Regions from separate parts of the Bradyrhizobium elkanii USDA 76 genome, predicted to be linked through region 1. Evidence: riboswitches for the same ligand, from Rfam matches in the RefSeq annotation. Region 1 holds a riboswitch; the other holds the start of a gene.

Evidence for each region. Region 1 has a riboswitch for S-adenosylmethionine ahead of JEY66_RS03390 (O-succinylhomoserine sulfhydrylase). Riboswitches for the same ligand answer to the same signal wherever they lie in the genome.
Region 2: another riboswitch for S-adenosylmethionine. It lies ahead of metX (homoserine O-acetyltransferase MetX); the one in region 1 lies ahead of JEY66_RS03390 (O-succinylhomoserine sulfhydrylase).

The regions. Positions count from the first base shown of each region.
Region 1 covers NZ_CP066356.1:735,359-745,491, forward strand. Annotated here, with positions in the region: gene pimD (pimeloyl-CoA dehydrogenase small subunit) at 1-577, shown strand, start outside; gene JEY66_RS03380 (SDR family NAD(P)-dependent oxidoreductase) at 731-1,504, shown strand; gene JEY66_RS03385 (IS5 family transposase) at 1,686-2,510, shown strand; gene JEY66_RS03390 (O-succinylhomoserine sulfhydrylase) at 2,716-3,909, opposite strand; SAM riboswitch at 3,986-4,065, opposite strand; gene JEY66_RS03395 (2'-deoxycytidine 5'-triphosphate deaminase) at 4,200-5,306, shown strand; gene JEY66_RS03400 (hypothetical protein) at 5,515-6,570, shown strand; gene JEY66_RS03405 (MATE family efflux transporter) at 6,700-8,142, shown strand; gene JEY66_RS03410 (SRPBCC family protein) at 8,328-8,744, opposite strand; gene JEY66_RS03415 (IS5 family transposase) at 8,944-9,768, opposite strand; gene JEY66_RS03420 (VOC family protein) at 9,881-10,133, opposite strand, start outside.
Region 2 covers NZ_CP066356.1:1,144,124-1,154,256, reverse strand. Annotated here, with positions in the region: gene JEY66_RS05435 (MOSC domain-containing protein) at 1-549, shown strand, start outside; gene JEY66_RS05430 (TIGR02594 family protein) at 592-1,257, opposite strand; gene JEY66_RS05425 (alpha/beta fold hydrolase) at 1,488-2,360, shown strand; gene metW (methionine biosynthesis protein MetW) at 2,412-3,077, opposite strand; gene metX (homoserine O-acetyltransferase MetX) at 3,074-4,279, opposite strand; SAM riboswitch at 4,365-4,444, opposite strand; gene JEY66_RS05410 (chorismate mutase) at 4,619-5,482, shown strand; gene hisC (histidinol-phosphate transaminase) at 5,582-6,679, shown strand; gene JEY66_RS05400 (prephenate/arogenate dehydrogenase family protein) at 6,684-7,616, shown strand; gene JEY66_RS05395 (VOC family protein) at 7,842-8,276, shown strand; gene JEY66_RS05390 (SH3 domain-containing protein) at 8,500-9,351, shown strand; gene JEY66_RS05385 (Bug family tripartite tricarboxylate transporter substrate binding protein) at 9,387-10,133, opposite strand, start outside.

The sequences.
Region 1 (10,133 bases):
TGCCAAGGGCGTTACCAGGAAGGGCTATCCCACCCAGGACGGCCTGCACGCGGCCGACATCACCTTCACCAATGTCGAGGTCGGCGCTGACGCTGCGATCGGCGATCCCGAGAACGGCCTGCCCCTGATCGAGCGCGTCGCCGACGAAGCCCGCATTGCGCTGTGCGCGGAAGCCGTCGGCGCGATGGACGAGTCGCTGAAGGAGACCGTCGAGTACATCAAGACCCGCAAGCAGTTCGGCGTTGCGATCGGCTCGTTCCAGAGCCTGCAGCACCGTGCCGCCGACATGTTCGTGGCGCTGGAGCAGGCCCGCAGCATGTCGATGTTCGCCACCATGGCGTCGGACTTCGACGATGCCAAGGAGCGTTCGTCAGCGGTCGCAGCCGCCAAGGTGCAGGTCGGCAAGTCCTTGAAGTTCGTCGGCCAGCAGTCGATCCAGCTTCATGGCGGCATCGGCATGACCATGGAGGCCAAGATCGGCCACTACTTCAAGCGACTGACCATGATCGAGAACACGCTCGGCGACACCGACTACCACCTCCGTCGCGTCAGCGAGGGCGGCGGACTGCTGGCTTAAGCCGCGCGAGGTTGCATCCGCGCCAAGATCGTCATGCCCGGCCTCGTGCCGGGCATCCACGTCTTGGCGGCAAAGCAAGACGTGGATGGCCGGGACGAGCCCGGCCATGACGGACAAAAAGAGCAAGCCAAGAAAGAAGAGGGAGCGCTCGCAATGAAGAACACCCCGTTCGATCTCACCGGCCAGGTCGCGGTCATCACCGGCTCGAGCCGCGGCATCGGCCGCGCCTCGGCGGAGCTTCTGGCAAAACTCGGCGCCAAGGTCGTGATCTCCTCGCGCAAGGCGGATGCCTGCCAGGAAGTCGCCGACGGCATCAAGCAGGCGGGCGGCGATGCGCTCGTCATCGCCTGCAACATCGCGCGCCGCAACGAGGTCGAGGCGCTGGTCTCGGGCACGATCAAGCACTACGGCAAGATCGACATCCTGGTCTGCAATGCCGCGGTGAACCCGTATTACGGCCCGCTGCTCGACATCACGGACGAGGCCTTCGACAAGATCATGGGCTCGAACGTCAAGAGCAACATCTGGTTGTCCGCGCTGGCGATCCCGCAGATGGCCGAGCGCGGCAAGGGCTCGGTCGTGATCATCTCCTCGATCGGCGGCCTGCGCGGCTCGACCGTGATCGGCGCCTACGGCATCTCCAAGGCCGCCGACTTCGCGCTGTGCCGCAGCCTCGCCGGCGAGTGGGGCCCGAAGGGTGTGCGCGTCAACTGCGTGGCGCCCGGCCTGGTGAAGACCGACTTCGCCCGCGCGCTGTGGGAGGATCCGGATAATCTGAAGCGCCGCACCGCATCGACGCCGCTCCGCCGCATCGGCGAGCCCGACGAGATCGCCGGCGCCGTTGCCTATCTCGCCTCCGACGCCTCGACCTTCATGACCGGCCAGACCATCGTGGTCGACGGCGGCGTCACCACGGCGGCGACGTAAGGGCCGTTCCTTCGCCTCCCCCGCGCGCGAGGGCTATCGCATTTCGTGGCGGTGCCCTCGTGGCCATCCTTCGAGACGCCCGCCTTCGGCGGGCTCCTCAGAGCCTGCTTTAAAAAGAAAGTTGAGTGATTTCAGCCCGTTGTGATTCCTTCGTGTTTGCGAAGACTCGAGGGAGCACAACATGTGTTGGACCGAAATCACCCGACAACAATATCGACGCGACGGACTTCGTTATGCAAGCGACATGACGGATGCGGAGTGGGAACTGATCGAGCCGTTGATGCCTGCGCAATGCCGGCGCGGCCGTCCGCGCGAGATCAGCCTGCGCGTGATCATGAATGCAATTCTCTACATTGGAGCCAGCGGCTGCCAATGGCGCGCGCTGCCAAAGGACTTCCCACCATGCTCGACGGTTCAGTACTATTTTTACAAATGGCGCGGTTCTGGATTGTGGCGCAGGGTCAATGATGCCCTGGTCCGACGCATGCGCGAACGGCAAGGACGCAACCCCACTCCAACGGCTGGGATCATCGACAGCCAGAGCGTGAAGACCGCGGAAAATGGCGGTCCAAGCGGGTTTGACATGGCCAAGCGGGTCAAGGGACGCAAGCGTCATATCGTCACCGACACCGAGGGCTCCTTGCTGGCTGTGCAGGTGCATCCCGCCAACCTTCAAGACAATCACGGTGCAGTCCCGCTGTTGCGGCTCATCGGCCGCCTGTTCCCCAACCTGCGCCACATCTTCGCCGATCGCGTCTACCGTGGCCCTAAGCTGCTCGATGCCATCGCTGATTTGGGCCAATGGACGATTGAAATCGTCACCCGCTCGCAGAGCGTTGGAACGTTCAAGGCCGAGCCTCGACGTTGGGTCGTCGAGCGTACCTTTGCCTGGTTCGGCCGCAATCGACGACTTGCCAAAGACTTCGAGGCAACCATCGCCAGCGCGGAGGCTTGGGTTCTCATTGCAAGCATCCGCCTGCTCTCCCGCCGATTGGCCAGAGCATGAGATCTCAATGACTTGTTTTGAGTCAGACTCTCAGGATGAGGTCTTGTTTTGCGGCACAATAGTAGACCCTCATGGTGAGGAGCGCCGCTTGCGGCGCGTCTCGAACCACGAGGCCAAGCACTTGCGCGGTCGCCAAGGGGCATATGCGATAGCCCTGCCCGCAAGCGGGAGAGGGCGCCGAGCTCTCCAAGCCTATCTGTTCGCCCTAAACCCGCTCCAGCGCCCGCTCGAAATCCTCGATCAGGTCGTCGGGATGCTCGAGCCCGGCCGAGAAGCGAATGAAACCTTCGCTGATGCCGAGCTCGGCGCGGGCCTCCGGCGCCAGGCGCTGGTGCGTCGTGGTCGCGGGATGCGTGACCAGGCTCTTGGCATCGCCGAGATTGTTGGAGATGCGCGAGATCTTCAGCGCGTTGAGGCAGCGGAAGGCGCCGGCCTTGCCGTCCTTCACCTCGAAGCCGACCAGCGTCGAGCCGGCGCCCATCTGCTTCTTCACCGTCTCGGCCTGCGGATGATCGGGGCGCCCCGGATAGACCAGCCGCGTGATCTTCGGATGCCTGGCCAGCGCCTCGGCGATCTTCGCTGCGTTCTCGGTCTGGGCGCGGACGCGGACGCCGAGCGTCTCCAGTCCCTTCAGCAGCACCCAGGCGTTGAACGGCGACAGCGACGGACCGGTCTGGCGCATGAAATTATGGATGTGCTCGGCGATGAAGGCTTCCGACGACAGGATGACGCCGCCGAGGCAGCGGCCCTGGCCGTCGATATGCTTGGTCGCGGAATAGACCACGACGTCGGCGCCGAGCGACAGCGGGCTCTGCCAGATCGGCGTCGCGAACACATTGTCGACGATCAGCCGGGCGCCGCCGCTATGCGCTATCCTGGCGATCGCGCCGATGTCGAGCACGTCGAGCGTCGGATTGGTCGGGCTCTCCAGGAAGAAGGTCTTGGTGTTCGGCCGCAATGCGCGCTGCCACTGGTCGAGATCGAGGCCGTCGACCAGGGTCGTCTCGATGCCGTAGCGCGGCAACAGGTCCTGCACCACGTAGAGGCAGGAGCCGAACAGCGCCTTCGACGCCACCACGTGATCGCCGGCCTTCAGCGGCGCGAGGATCGCCGTGGTCACCGCGGCCATGCCGGTCGCGGTCGAGCGCGCGGCTTCCGCGCCCTCGAGCTCGATCATGCGGCGCTCGAACATCGCAATCGTCGGATTGGAATAGCGCGAATAGATGAAGCCGGGATCCTGGCCCTTGAAGCGCGCCTCGCATTGCTCGGCGGTGTCGTAGACGTAGCCCTGGGTGAGAAACAGCCCTTCCGACGTTTCCCCGAATTGCGAGCGCAGCGTGCCGCCATGGACGAGGCGGGTTTCGGGACGAAAGCGGGCGGTACCTTCAGATTCAGACATGTGACCTCCGAAGTGGCCATTTCTCCTGGAGAATGGCCACAAAAAAACCGGCCTGGAGCAACCTCCACAAGCCGGGATCACACTGTCCCCGGCCTGTTTAGCGACTTATTTAACGTGGCTGCAAGCCGGCCGGCTCAAATCACCACGGGATAAGTGCAGCTGATATTCCCTCGCGCCCTTTCCGTCAAGACGGTCATCGGATAACCCGTAAAAGCCCATATTTTGGGGCTTGATGGCCGCCTGGAGTATGATTTTTGGGCCATCTCGAGGGATCGCCGAGGGACCGCGCCGTGTCGTTCACGCTGGAAGAAGAATCCAACGGAATTCTGCCCGACCGCATGATCGCGGAGATGGCGGAGGCCGGCCTCATTCTGCCCGCCTACGACTTCGTCGAGAGCCAGATCCAGCCAGCCAGCCTCGATCTGCGCCTTGGCGACATCGCCTACCGGGTCCGCGCCAGCTTCCTGCCGGGACCCGATGCCACCGTCGCCGAGCGGATCGACCAGCTGAAGCTGCACGAGATCGATCTGTCCGACGGCGCGGTGCTGGAGACCAACTGCGTCTACATCGTGCCGCTGCTGGAGAGCCTGGCGCTGCCGCCGGAGATCGTCGCCGCGGCCAACCCGAAGAGCTCGACCGGACGGCTCGACGTCTTCACCCGCGTGATCGCCGACGGCACCCGCCGCTTCGACATGATCGGCGCCGGCTATCACGGCCCGCTCTACGCCGAGATCAGCCCGAAGACGTTTCCCGTGCTGCTGCGCGAGGGGTCGCGGCTCAGCCAGGTCCGCTTCCGGATCGGCGAGGCGACGCTCTCCGCCGACGAGCTCGATGTGCTGCATGCCGCCGAGCGGCTGGTCGATATCGACGATGCCGATCTCACCCATGGCGTCGCGCTTTCCGTCGATCTCTCCGGCGAGAGCTCGGGCGGCTTCGTCGGCTATCGCGCCAAGCGCCACACCGGCGTGGTCGATGTCGATCGCCGCGGCGGTTATGCGGTCGACGATTTCTGGGAGCCGATCAAGGCCCGGCCCGACGGCAGCCTCATTCTCGATCCCGGCGAGTTCTACATCCTGGCTTCGAAAGAGGCGGTGCAGGTGCCGCCGGACTACGCCGCGGAGATGGTGCCGTTCGATCCGCTGGTCGGCGAATTCCGCGTCCACTATGCCGGCTTCTTCGATCCCGGTTTCGGCTATGCCGGCGCCGGCGGCAAGGGCGCGCGCGCCGTGCTCGAAGTGCGCTCGCGCGAGGTGCCGTTCATTCTCGAGCATGGCCAGATCGTCGGCCGCCTCGTCTATGAACGGATGCTCGAGCGCCCCGACGCGCTGTACGGTCAGCGCATCGGCTCGAACTATCAGGCGCAGGGCCTGAAGCTCTCCAAGCATTTTCGCGTGTAATTCCGCGAGTCGGACTTTGCGTCATTCTCCGCTGTCATTCCCCGCGAAAGCGGGGAATCCAGTACGCCGCGGCCCCTCCATCGACAACGACTGTCTCTGGAATACTGGATCGCCCGATCAAGTCGGGCGATGACACTGCGCTTGGGTTTGGTTGCGTCGTCATGCTGACGATGACACACTCCACCAAAATAAGAGATCGGGAGTAAACATGAGCGCCGCAACAGATTCAGCGCAGCAAGAAGCGCAGTGGCAGAAATGGCGCAGCGTCGCCGATCTCTATCACGCCTTCTTCACCGGGCTGATCCTCACCGTCGTCACGCGGCGCGGCACGGCTGATGCAGCGGAATTCGTCTTCCGCGTGTTTCGCCGCCAGCAGCAGGAACGCTTTCTCCCCGGCTTGAAGAAGCTCGGCCTCGACGGCCTGCCGCCGGCGGTCGCGGCCGCGCAGTATCATTACCTCTCCAACTGGATCGGCGGCGTGCATGTCGAATACATGCACGAGACCGACCGCAAGGCCTGGATCCGCTATCCGCCGCCGCGCTGGATCTGGAAGGGCACGGCGATCTGCGGCGTGCCCGGCGAAGTCTCGCGCGCGATGCTGCGCGGCTGGCACGCCAACAACGGCGTCGCGCTCGGGGATTTGCGGCTCGGCTTCGTCTGCACCAAGCAGAGCGTCGACGGCCAGGACGGGCTCGAGGGCTATTACTGCGAGTACGATCATCCGCTCGAGCTCGACCAGCGCCTCGTGTTCGCGCGCCATCTCGAGGCGCCGCTATTCGATCCGAACACCGCGCCGGCGCTGCCGGTCGACAGCTGGCCGAGGCCGCGGCTGGAGAAGGCCTATCGCAACTACGCGATGGAATATGTGAAGACGGCCGCGCCGGTCATCGTGCAGGTGTTCGGCCCGGAGGATGCGAGCTATCTGCTGCATCTCACCGGCAGACTGATCGGCATGCAATATTACGACGAGGTCGCGCAGGCGCTCGGCGGCAGCCGTGGCCGCGCCACGGAATTTGCCGCATTCCTGCGCACTCTCTTCGAGTCGCAGGACGATGTCGCTGACATCACCGAGTCCGAGGGCCAGTTCGAGATCCGCCAGCAGGGCTGGAAGCTGATGGCCGATGTCGCCGACTATCATCCGGCCTGCGCCAGCGTGCTGACGGGCCTGTTCGAAGGGCTGGCCGCCGGCTGCGGGCGGCATATTCCGGTGCATCTGAAGCCGAATGGTGCCGCCGGCGCACCGTACGTGTGGTCGATCGGCTAGCGCCAAGGTTCATCCGGGTTCACCTGCAATCGCGCAGGCCCCCCTTGCGTCCCGCGCACGTGGATTCCGCCATTGCCATGGTAGGGAAACACCATGGCGCGGCTCCCCAGATCGCGCGTGGGAGTAGAAATGTCCGATCTCGGCCTCGCCGAAATACCTGTCGACGAACAAGAGCGGCCGCTGCCGCCGCCGGTGACCAAGCCGGCGCGCAATGCGCTGCTCGACGGGCCGATCCTGCGCACGTTGCTCTGGCTGGCGTGGCCGAATGTGATCGCGCTCTCCGCCGGCACCTGCGTCGTCATCGCGGAGACTTCGTATATCGGCCGGCTCGGCGTCGAGTCGCTTGCGGCGATGGCGCTGGTGTTTCCCTGCGTGATCCTCACCATGACGATGTCCGGCGGCGCGATGGGCGGCGGCGTCGCATCCGCGATCGCGCGCGCGCTCGGCGCCGGCGAGATCGAGCGGGCTTCGACACTGGCCATGCATGCGCTGCTGATCGGATTGACGTTTGGTGCCACCTTCATGCTGGGCATGCTGACCTTCGGTCCGCGCCTGCTCGAACTGCTCGGCGGCCGCGGCAATGTGCTGGCGCAGGCGATCGCCTATTCGCAGGTGTTCTTCGGCGGCGCGATCCTGCCCTGGCTGATGAACACCATGGCCGGCATCCTGCGCGGCACCGGCAACATGAAGCTGCCGTCGACCATGATCCTGTCGTCGGCGGTGTGGCAGATCATTCTCGGCGGCACGCTCGGGCTCGGTCTCGGTCCGGTGCCGCAATTCGGCATGCGTGGCGTCGCCGCAGGTTCGCTGATCGCCTATTCGATCAGCATCAGCGTGATGGGCTGGTATCTGTTCTCGGGCCGCGCCCGCGTGAGGCCGAAGCTCAAGGGGCTGCGCGTGCAATGGGCGATGTTCATCGACATCCTCAAGGTCGGTGCCATCTCCTGCTTCTCGCCGCTGCAATCGGTGCTGACGATCTCGATCTTCACCCACATGCTGGCGCAGTTCGGCACCGCGGTGCTCGCCGGCTACGGCATCGGCGCACGGCTCGAATTCATGCTGACCTCGGTCGCCTTCGCGGTCGGCATCGCCTCGGTGCCGATGATCGGCATGGCGGTCGGCGCCGAGCGCGTCGCGCGGGCCCGGCGCATCGCCTGGACCGCAGGCACGGTGTCGTTCCTTGCGGTCGGCGTCGTCGGCAGCTTCATCGCCGTCTTCCCCGACCTCTGGGTCAATCTGTTCACCAGTGATCCGCACGTGCGGGCGACCAGCCATCAATATCTCTCGACCGCCGCGCCGATGTACGCGTTCATCGGCCTTGCGATGTCGATGTATTTCTCCTCGCAGGGCGCCGCGAAGGTGCTGGGTCCGGTGCTGGCGCAGACCGCGCGGCTGATCTTCATCGGCGCCGGCGGCTGGTGGCTGTCGACGCATGAGGCGAGCGCGCAGAACTTCTTCGCACTCGCCGCCGCCTCGATGGGCGTGCTCGGCGTGCTGTCCTGCCTCAGCGTGATCCTGACGCGCTGGGGCAAATCAGCGCCGGTCGCCGAGGCGCAGCCGGCGCTGTCGTAGCATTTCTCAATCCGTCATCCTGAGGAGCGGCCTCTTGGCCGCGTCTCGAAGGATCGACGGCCCCGATGCTTCGGCGTCCGCTTCTGGAAACAGCCGGGCTGTCGCCCTTCGAGACGGCCGCTTCGCGGCCTCCTCAGGGTGACGGTCACGGTTTAAATGCGCGGCCGGTCGCGCAACGTTGCGGATCACGCCGCGCTCTTCTCCCTGGCCGACTTGGCCATCGCCGCCTGCATCGCCGCCGCGCCGAGGTCCATCTGCGCGTCCATGTAGGGCGCGACCTCGTGCGGCAGCACGTCGGCGATCCACACCACGCGGCAGCGCGCGTCGCCCTCGGCGAACACCTGCACCGAGGCGGAATGCTGCTTCAACCGCTCGCTGGTGATCGCATAGACCAGCCGCTTTCGGTTGTCGTCGCAATCGACCAGCGTCTCGCGCGCCACCGTGCCGTTGGCGAAAGTGACAGTGCGGACGTCGCCGTCCAGTTGCGTGTCGGTCACGAAGCCCGGCACCAGCCGCGTATGCAGCGCGCCGAAATCGCGCAACGCGTCCCAGACATGATCTGCCGGCGCGTCGATCGGGATGTCCTTGTGAATGGAAGCCATCTTTGTAACCTTTCGGGTGGTTGTCATTCCCGCGCAAAGACTTCGCCTTTGTCGCTGGAGGTGCGAGCGGCGCGATGCCCCGGCATCGCGTTCCTGAGCGAGCCTCGAAGGATGACCGGATCTCGCTCGGGGCCATCCTTCGAGACGCCGCGCGTTGCGCGGCTCCTCAGAGTCTGACTCAAAACAAGTCATTGAGATCTCATGCTCTGGCCAATCGGCGGGAGAGCAGGCGGATGCTTGCAATGAGAACCCAAGCCTCCGCGCTGGCGATGGTTGCCTCGAAGTCTTTGGCAAGTCGTCGATTGCGGCCGAACCAGGCAAAGGTACGCTCGACGACCCAACGTCGAGGCTCGGCCTTGAACGTTCCAACGCTCTGCGAGCGGGTGACGATTTCAATCGTCCATTGGCCCAAATCAGCGATGGCATCGAGCAGCTTAGGGCCACGGTAGACGCGATCGGCGAAGATGTGGCGCAGGTTGGGGAACAGGCGGCCGATGAGCCGCAACAGCGGGACTGCACCGTGATTGTCTTGAAGGTTGGCGGGATGCACCTGCACAGCCAGCAAGGAGCCCTCGGTGTCGGTGACGATATGACGCTTGCGTCCCTTGACCCGCTTGGCCATGTCAAACCCGCTTGGACCGCCATTTTCCGCGGTCTTCACGCTCTGGCTGTCGATGATCCCAGCCGTTGGAGTGGGGTTGCGTCCTTGCCGTTCGCGCATGCGTCGGACCAGGGCATCATTGACCCTGCGCCACAATCCAGAACCGCGCCATTTGTAAAAATAGTACTGAACCGTCGAGCATGGTGGGAAGTCCTTTGGCAGCGCGCGCCATTGGCAGCCGCTGGCTCCAATGTAGAGAATTGCATTCATGATCACGCGCAGGCTGATCTCGCGCGGACGGCCGCGCCGGCATTGCGCAGGCATCAACGGCTCGATCAGTTCCCACTCCGCATCCGTCATGTCGCTTGCATAACGAAGTCCGTCGCGTCGATATTGTTGTCGGGTGATTTCGGTCCAACACATGTTGTGCTCCCTCGAGTCTTCGCAAACACGAAGGAATCACAACGGGCTGAAATCACTCAACTTTCTTTTTAAAGCAGGCTCTCAGGATGACGTTGGAATGCGCGGCTCTTTGTCAGGTCGACACCGCCTCGACATTGTTGCCGTCGGGGTCGAGCAGGAACGCCGCGTAATAGGTCGGGCTGTAATCCTTGCGATGGCCCGCCGCGCCATTGTCCTTGCCGCCGGCTTTCAGGCCTTCGGTATGGAATGTCTTGATCGCGTCATGGCTCGGGGCACGGAACGCAACGTGCGCGCCGCCTTGGGCCTTGCCCTTGTGCAAATGCAGCCAGAGCGCGGGCTCGCCCTTCGGGCCGAAACCGGCGCCG
Region 2 (10,133 bases), 410 kb from region 1:
TTCGACGATGACAGCCATGTACTGACGCTGCGCCGGGATGGCGCGATGGTGGCCCAGGGCAACCTCGAGACCGCAGAAGGCCGCGCAGCCATCGAGCGCTATTTCGCCGACCGTCACACCGGCCAGATCAAGGGACCGCCCAAGGTGCTGGTCAGCCCCGGGCACAGTTTCTCCGACGTGCCGCGCAAGGTGGTCTCGATCATCAATCTGGCCAGCCTGCGGGCGATCGAGGAGATGGTGCAGGCGCCGGTCCATCCGCTGCGCTTCCGCGCCAATCTCTATGTCGAGGGCTGGCCGGCCTGGCATGAAGCCAGCCTGCTCGACCAGACCATCGCGATCGGCAGCGCGCGGGCCAGGGTGGTAAAGCGCATCACCCGCTGCGCCGCGGTCAATGTCGATCCCGATACCGGCGCGCGCGACCTCTCGGTGCCGAACACGCTGATGCAACGCTTCGGCAACAATGAATGCGGCATCTACGCCGAGATCATCAGCGATGGCGCCGCCGCCCTCGGCGACACGATTGCCGCCGAGGGACCTGTCGCGTCGTAGGCCGGGCAAGGCGCGTGCGCGCCCTGCCCCGCTTTCGACCGGTCAGTTGGTCGGCATCACATAGGCGTAGATCCGGCCGCGCGAGACCGGCGTCTCGCGGACGCGGTGGCCGCTGTTGCCCGAGATCATGATCGGATTGCCCTTGGCATCGACGCCGGTGATGATGCCGACATGGCCGCCCCCGCGGCGGCTCATCACGGCGATGGCGCCGACCTGCGGTCCCGAAACGCGCGTGCCGTATTTGGCGAACGAGCTCGCCATGTCGGAGCCGGTGCCGCGATGGCCGGTGTGCTGCAGCACCATGTTCATGAAGCGGGCGCACCACAGGCTGGAGCGACCGGTCGGATTGCCGCCGAGATAGCGGCGCGCCTCGGCCACGATGCCGGACGAGCCGAAGCCGCCTGCCGCACTGACGCCGCCGGTGTTGGGCACGGGGTCAGCGCTGCCGGGCAACGGCGCTGCGTTGGTTTCGACGATCCCGCCCGGCCGCGCGAGGGCGCGGCGCTCGGCGCGCGACAGCCGCGCTGTGCGCCCATAATGACGATGGGCATAGTGGCGCGCGTGATGGCCGGTATGGGCCGAATGCGCGTGACGTGAATGGTGCGGACGGGCGGATGCCGGAGCGGCGGAGATCACGGCGAGAGTGAGCGAACACAGAGCCAGCGCCAAAACACGAAGCGACCGGCGACACGCAAGCAACTGAACCATACTTCACTAGATCCTCTATAACGCCCCCACTTCCCCGTCGCGTTCCCGGGGGAACACGGCGGTGGTTTTGAAAATCGGGATGGCGCGAGGAAGATTTCATGCGGCACTGCGGGAACAATTTCTGGGTCATTCCGCGATGAATCGATGACGAGAAAGGAACCGGAACTGCCGCATTGCGGCCTTGAAAATTAACTGCAAATCTGGAGGCGGCCAACGAGAGGAGAATTTCAATGCCCTACGCCACGACGAAAGATCATGTCCGCCTCCATTTCGAAGAGGCCGGCAGCGGCAGCCCGATCATCTTCCTGCACGAGTTTGCCGCTGATCACACCAATTGGGAGCCGCAGATGCGCTACTTCGCGCGCGGCCACCGCTGCATCGCCTATTCGGCGCGCGGCTACACGCCGTCGGACGTGCCGCCGAGCGCCGACGTCTACACCTACCAGCACTTCTATACCGACGCGCTCGCCGTGCTCGACCATCTTGGCATCGCAAGGGCGCATTTCGTCGGGCTCTCGATGGGCTCCTATTCGTCGCTGCAGGTCGCGCTCAATGCGCCGGAGCGCGCGCTGTCGATGACGCTGGCCGCCGTCGGCTCCGGCTCGAGCCTCGAGAATCTCGATTCCTTCCGCGCGCAGTGCCGCGCCAATGCCGAGCAATACGAGAGCATCGGCTCGGTCGAGGTCGCCAAGGTGACGCGCGAGGCGCCGAGCCGGATTCCGTTCCTGATCAAGGATCCGCGCGGCCACGCCGACTTCTACGCCGCACTCGCCCGCCACGACGCCAGGGGCTCCGCCAACACGATGCGCAGCTTCCAGGGCGGCCGGCCCTCGATCTACACCATGACCGACGCCATCAAGCGTGTGCCAACGCCGGCGCTGATCCTGTGCGGCGACGAGGACGACAATTGCATCGCCCCAAGCATGTTCCTGAAGCAGCATCTGCCGGCCGCCGGGCTTTCCTTCTTCCCGAGGTCGGGTCACGTGCTCAACCTCGAGGAGCCGGCGCTGTTCAACGAGATGGTCGAGCGCTTCATCGCGCTGGTCGAGGCCGGCCGCTGGCCGGCGCGCGATCCGCGGTCGCTGGTGGCGGCGCCGGTGTAGTCTTGTCATTCCGGGGCACGCGAAGCGTGAACCCGGAATGACGCCAAGACGTCACTTCCCCTGCCCACCCCGGCTGAGCAGGAACACGCCCTGCTCGCCGAACATGTTCCATACCCACCACGGCAGGTTGAGCGGCACCGGGCGGCCGTAGAGATCGAGCGCGACCGCGCGCTCCATCTTGACGTTGATCTCCTCGCAGAGCTGCACGAAATCCTTGATGGTGCAGAAATGGATGTTCGAGGTGTCGTACCAGCTCGCCGGCAAATTCTCGGTCCGCGGCATGTGGCCGCCGATCAGGAGTTGCAGCCGCATCTTCCAGAATCCGAAATTCGGGAACGAGACGATGGCGCGCTGGCCGATCCGCAGCAGATTTTCCAGCACCACCTTGGGCTGCCGCGTCGCTTGCAAGGTCTGCGACAGGATCACGTAGTCGAACGCATCGTCGGGATAGTTGACGAGATCGGTGTCGGCATCGCCCTGCACCACGGCGAGCCCCTTGGCGACGCAGCCGTTGACGCCCTCGCGCGACAGCTCGATGCCGCGGCCGTCGATGCCGCGGCTCTCCAGCAGTTGCAGCAGCTCGCCGTCGCCGCAGCCGACATCGAGCACGCGCGAGCCCGGCCGCACCATGTCGGCGACCAGCAGATGATCGGTGCGATAGCCGCCGGTCCGCTCCGGCGCGACGCCCGGCAAGGGCAATGTCTGCTGCATGCTCATGACTGGCCGCCGTCCTTCAATCCGCGCGCCTTGCCTGCGGCCAGCAGGAAAGCGCGGGAGATCTCGAGGAATTCGGGCACGTCGAGCAGGAAGGCGTCGTGCCCCTTGTCGGTCTCGATCTCGGCGAACGACACCCGCGCGCTCGACGCGTTCAGCGCATGCACCAGCGCGCGCGATTCCGAGGTCGGAAACAGCCAGTCGCTGGTGAACGACACCACGCAGAACCGCGTCTGGATGCCGGTGAACGCCTTCGCCAGCACGCCGTTGTGGTCGGCGGCGATGTCGAAATAGTCCATCGCGCGGGTCAGATAGAGATAGGAGTTGGCGTCGAACCGCTCGACAAAGGACGAGCCCTGGTAGCGCAGATAGCTCTCCACCTGGAAATCCGCATCGAACGAGAAGGTCGGCAGCTCGCGGTCCTGCATCCGCCGTCCGAACTTGCGATGCAGCGCGGCGTCCGAGAGATAGGTGATGTGCGCGGCCATTCGCGCCACCGCCAATCCGCGATGCGGATGGGTGTCCTCGTCGACATAGCGGCCGCCGCGCCAGTCCGGATCGGCCATCACGGCCTGGCGGCCGAGCTCGTGGAACGCGATGTTCTGCGCCGAGTGGCGCGTCGAGCAGGCGATCGCGAGCGTCGAGAACACGCGCTGCGGATAGGCTGCGGTCCATTGCAGCACCTGCATGCCGCCCATCGAGCCGCCGACCACGCAGAACAGCGTCGTGATGCCGAGGCGGTCGATCAGCATCGCCTGCGCGCGCACCATGTCGGGGATGGTGATGATCGGGAAATCAAGTCCCCACACCTTGCCGGTCGCGGGATTCAGCGACGCAGGGCCGGTCGAGCCCATGCAACCGCCGATCACATTGGAGCAGATGATGAAGTATTTGTCGGGATCGATCGGCCGGCCGGCGCCGACCATGGTCTCCCACCAGCCGGGCTTGCCGGTGACGGGATGGATGTTGTTGACATGCTGATCGCCGGTCAGCGCGTGGCAGACCAGGATCGCGTTGGAGCGGTCGGCATTGAGCTCGCCATAGGTCTGGTAGGCGATCTGGAACGGTGCGAGATCGACGCCGCAATCGAGCTTGAGCGGCTGGTCCATCCCGAACTTCGCCACCAGTGACGACGGATGGTCGGCCTCATGGGCGCGATCATCGCTTTGGGTTTGTGGGCTCGGTATCGGACGCACGTTGCTCATCTAGGCGACCCTGCCTCCGCGCGGGAGGGCTCGACGGACCTCAGGCCAATAAAAAACCCGGCCTGAACAAAGGTTCGGCCGGGAGCTGATAAGGTCCCCGGCCTGTTTAGCGAGTTGTTTAACGTGGCTGCAAGCCGGCCGGCTCAAATGACCACGGGACGCAGGGAACGTAGTCCCCACGCCCCCCGGCGTCAAGACAGCCCTGCCCACGGCCGATTGGTTAACCGAATGCGCAAGGCACGCCTGCGACGTTTCTCTTTGCTTTCGCTGCCCGTCTTTCCTAATCAGGGACCCTGTCCGACGCGGCAACGGGCCGCCCCGACGACAAGGTTTGAGAGCATGTCCAACCCACCCCCGTCGCCGCCCTCGCTGCAGAAGCTGCGCAAGGAAATCGATGCGATCGACGAGCAGGTTCACCGCCTGCTGATGGCGCGCGGCGACATCATCGACCGCCTGATCCAGGTCAAGAAGACCCAGGAGGTCGGCTCCGCATTCCGCCCGGCGCGCGAGGCCAGCATGATGCGCGAACTGGTGCGGCGTCATCGCGGCATCCTGCCGCTCGACACCATCGAGAGCATCTGGCGCGTCATCATCTCGACCTTCACCTATGTGCAGGCGCCGTTCGCGGTGCATGCCGATGTTTCCGTCGGCGAGTCGGCCATGCGCGACTCGGCGCGCTTTCACTTCGGCTTCGTGGTGCCTTACGTCTCGCATTTCAGCGCGCAGGCCGCGGTCGAGGCGGTGGCGAAGTCGAAGGGCGACCTCGCGCTGGTCTCCGCGATCGCGAGCCGCACGCCGTGGTGGAATGCGCTCGAGGCCAGTGGCGCGCCGAAGATCATCGCGCGGCTGCCGTTCCTCGAACGCGCCGACCATCCCGCCGCGCTGCCGGTGTTCGTGATCTCGCGGGTCGCCGACGACGCCATGGTCACCGAGGTGCAGACCTGGAGCGTGCGCGTCTCCGGCTGGAACGCCGATGTCGCCCGCGCGCTGGCGCCGCTCGCCGAGATCGTCGCGGTCCCCGACACCGCCTTCGACGGCGCGGCGCTGCTGGTCTCGGTCACCGGGCAAGACCTGACTAACAAGGGTTTCGAGGCCATCAAGCTCGCCTTGATCAAGGCCGGCGCCTCGGTGCGCTCGTCGGCCCTCGTCGGCAGCCACGCAACGCGCTATACGGTGCCCTCTAACGGATCGGCCAGGACCTGAAGGTAGAGCCAGCCGCCCGTCCAGGCTTTTGTTTTGACGCGTTTTCTTCACGCGAACCGGTATCCACGTCGCTCGAAAACGCTCTGTTCGGAGTTGATGATGTCCCGCCCCGTGCCGAACCCCGGCATCCTCGATATTGCGCCCTACACGCCCGGCAAGAGCCCGGTGCCGGAACCGGGCCGCAAGGTGTTCAAGCTGTCCGCCAACGAGACGCCGTTCGGTCCGTCTCCGAAGGCGATCGCGGCCTACAAGGCCGCGGCTGACCATCTCGAGGACTATCCGGAGGGCACCTCGCGCGTGCTGCGCGAGGCGATCGGCCGCGCCTATGGGCTCGATCCCGACCGCATCATCTGCGGCGCCGGCTCCGACGAGATCCTCAATCTCTTGGCGCACACCTATCTCGCCCCCGGCGACGAGGCGATCTCGACCACCCACGGCTTCCTGGTCTACCCGATCGCCACCATGGCGAACGGCGCCAGGAACGTGATCGCGGCCGAGACCAATTTCACCGCCGACGTCGATGCCATCCTCAAGGTGGTGACGCCGAAGACAAAACTGGTCTGGCTCGCCAACCCGAACAATCCGACCGGCACCTACATCCCGTTCGACGAGGTCAAGCGCCTGCGCGCCGCGCTGCCGTCGCATGTGCTGCTGGTGCTCGATGCCGCCTATGCCGACTACGTCTCGCGCAACGACTATGAGCTCGGCATCGAGCTGGTCGCCACCACGGACAACACGGTGGTGACGCACACCTTCTCGAAGATCCACGGCCTTGCGGCGCTGCGGGTCGGCTGGATGTTCGGGCCGGCGCATATCGTCGATGCCTGCAACCGCATCCGCGGTCCGTTCAACGTCACAACCCCTGCGATGCTGGCGGCGGTGGCGGCGATCGAGGACACGGCGCATGTGCAGATGTCGCGGACCCACACCGAACAATGGCGCAACTGGCTGACCGAGGAGATCGGCAAGCTCGGGCTGAAGGTGACGCCGAGCGTCGCCAATTTCGTGCTGATCCATTTCCCGACCGACAAGGGCAAGACCGCGGCGGAAGCCGACGCCTATCTCACGCGGCGCGGCCTCGTGCTGCGCGCACTCAACAATTACAAGCTGCCGCATGCGCTGCGCATGACTATTGGCACCGAGGAAGCCAACCGCCTCGTGGTCGAGGGGCTGCGCGACTTCCTGGCCGGAAAGTGACATCGTGACCACCGCTCCGCTCTTCAAACGCATCGCCCTCGTCGGCTTCGGCCTGATCGGCGGCTCGATCGCGCGCGGCGCGCGCGCGCAAGGGCTGGTCGGCGAGATCGTGACCACCGCGCGCTCGGAGAAGACGCGTGCCCGCGTCGCCGAGCTCGGCATCGTCGATCGCGTCGTCGAGACCAACATCGAGGCGGTGAAGGATGCCGACCTCGTCATCCTCTGCATCCCGGTCGGCGCCTGCGGCCTGGTCGCCGCCGAGATCGCCGGACATCTCAAGCCCGGCGCCATCATCTCCGACGTCGGCTCGGTGAAGGGCGCCGTCGTCAAGGACATGGCGCCGCATCTGCCTGACGGCGTCCACTTCGTCCCGGCGCATCCGGTGGCCGGCACCGAGCATTCGGGGCCGGATTCCGGCTTCGCCGAGCTGTTCATCAACCGCTGGTGCATCCTCACCCCGCCCGAAGGCACCGATCCCGCGGCGACCGACCGGTTGCGCACGTTCTGGGCCGCGCTCGGCGCCAAGGTCGAGATCATGACGCCCGACCATCATGACCTCGTGCTCGCGATCACCAGCCATCTGCCGCATCTGATCGCCTACACCATCGTCGGCACCGCCGACGAGCTGGCGCAGGTGACGGAATCCGAGGTCATCAAGTTCTCCGCCGGCGGCTTCCGCGACTTCACCCGCATCGCGGCTTCGGACCCGACGATGTGGCGCGACGTATTCCTCGCCAACAAGGACGCCGTGCTCGAGATGCTCGGCACCTTCAACGAGGATCTGTCGAAGCTGACCCGCGCGATCCGGCGCGGCGACGGCGAAGCGCTGTTCGACCACTTCACCCGCACCCGCGCCATCCGCCGCGGCATCGTCGAGACCGGCCAGGACTCCGCCGCGCCCGACTTCGGCCGCCCGCATGCGAATTTGAAGAAGTAGCCGGGGCGACTTCTCTCCATTCGTCGTCCCGGCCTAGTGCGCAATTGCGCACGGGGCCCGGGACCCATACTCCGCGGCGGGTGTGGTTGACGGGACTCGTCGTCCCAGCATCGCGCAACAATGACCAGCGGTGGTTCGGGTTGTTTTGTCGCAGTTCCTGTTGTCATTCCCGAGCAGCCCGAAGAGCTGTAAGCTGGCGCGTCGCCGATGACAGGGAGCGATCAGATGATACTCAACCCGGATCATGTGACAATCGCGGTGGCAGATGCCGGCCCGGCGATCGCGTTCTTCGCACTGCTTGGCTTCAAGAAGACTCACGTCGCGACCATCGACGGCGGCGTTCCCGCCCGGTACATGGGCATGCCGGCCATGAAAGCGCAGCACATCACCCTCGCGCTGGAAGGAGCGGATTTTGAGATCCAGCTGCTTCAGTTCGACACGCCCCCAGGGACCGATCCGGGGGTGCATCCGACCAATCTGCGAAAGCTGGGCTTCAACCACCTCGCCTTCCGCGTCGACGACATCGAGGCGGCCACCGCGCACCTGGTGGCCAACGGTGTCACCCTGCTGAGCGACGAGATGGACTACATCAGCCGGAAGCTCCGGCTGTTCGAGGGTCCCGAGGGCATCACCTTCGAGTTGGTGGAGCGGGACGCCTGAGACTACGCTGGCCAGGGCTCTTGCATTGCCCCAGGGACACCCCCCAAGGCTGCCCCGATGGCTAGCCCGGGCCGGTACCTCGCCCCATTATCACGAGACCTCAGGCGCGCTATCATCCGGCCATTCTTTGGACAAGACTGAAGCGAGTGCTGGAGGCTGATCGCCCCTGACGGATAGCCGAGTCGGTACTCTTGGGTGACATTGGACGGAAAGGGATACGTCAATGAACTCCACACCCACCCCGGACCCAGTTGGATCGAGCGATAGCCTGAGCGCGCGCGCCGACGAAAGACTCGCGGAAGCCCACAGGCAGATTGCGCGCGCCGATGAAGAGCTCACGCGTTTGAGTGAACAGCTCGCAAGAATGGAGCGCGATGCCGCGCCCCGCCCTTCGGCGCAGCCAAACCCGCCCTCGGTCGGACCTCACCCTGCTTCTTCCGCGCCGAGTCCTGCTTCTTCCGGACCTGCCTCGCAATCGCCGCCCGGAAGACCGATATTCCGAGCCCTCACCGCCTTGTCGGTGGCAGCATGTATCGTTGTCGCTGGCCTGGCGTTGCAATCGTCATATGGCGGGGAAGCCAAGCTGCTTGTCGCCCGTTGGGCGCCGCAGCTCGTTTCAACTCGAGCATTGCCGCCGGATGATCCGCAGCTTCCGGCGCAGCCCGCTCCACCTGCCGTTCAGGTCGCCGCGGCAGACGCCGCTCCGCCCCAAGCGACGCCATTGCCTCAGACCGCACCACCGCAGGACGCCGCGCCGACAGCCAACACAGCCCTTCCCGATCAGACGCAGCTGCTGCAAACGATCGCACGCGACCTTGCAAATGTTGAGCGAAACATCGAACAACTAAAGGCGAACCAGCAACAGCTGGCCCGCGAGAGCTCCAAAGCCATTGAGGAACTCAAGGCGAGCCAGGAAGAGATGAAACGGGCGCTCGCGAAGGTTTCCGAGCAGAAGGCGTCACCGCCTCCGGCGCAGCCGGCTCCGGCCGTGCGCAAGCCCGAGCGGACGTCTATGCCGCCATACGCAAGGGCGCGGCCTCGAATCCCAAGGGAGTGGTTCTACGACGAATGGTGACCGTCGATGCAGCCGTCCTTCAGCTCCGGATCGCGTTAGGCCGGCGGCAGGCCGAGTGACTGCGCGGCCTCCATCCAGACCGGCAATTCGCGCTGATACAGCGCATTGCTGTCCTTGAAGCCGATCGCGGGCTCCAGCACGAAGGTCGCGAGGACCTCCTTCACCTTCGGGTCGCTATTGGCGGCGACGCAAATCTCCGACAGCCGATCGACGATCGGCTGCGGCGTCGTCTTCGGCAGCGCCCAGCCCGAGAAGCCGCTCACGGTGAAGAACTTCGACGTCGCGCCCTGCTCGGGCAGCGTCCTGATCTCGGGGATCGCGTCGACCTTCTTCGAGTGAACTCCGAAGACGACGCCCCGGTTGCTCTGCAGCACGGTTTGCGCGGCGGTGTAGCTGCCCATCGCGACATCGAGCGTGCCTTCCGCGAGCCCGGTCCACATCGGTGCCTCGCCGCGATAGTGGATCGGCTCGATGGTGAGGCCATACTGCTTGTTGAGCTCGTTGATCGTCATGTGCGGCGCGGAGCCCGCGCTGTAGGTGCCGAAATTCACCTTGCCGCTGCTGCGCGCATAGGCGACGAATTCCGCCAGTGTCTTGACCCCCAATTTCGGGCTCGCGACCAGCAGCAGCCCGGCGCCCGGGATCACGCTGACCAGCGTCAGATCCTTGTCCATGTCGTAGCCGGGGTTCTTCATCATCGCGCGGTTCATCACGTAAGTGGTCGAGATCGAGCACAGGATGGTGTGACCGTCAGGCGCGGCGCGCGCCACCTCGGCGGCGCC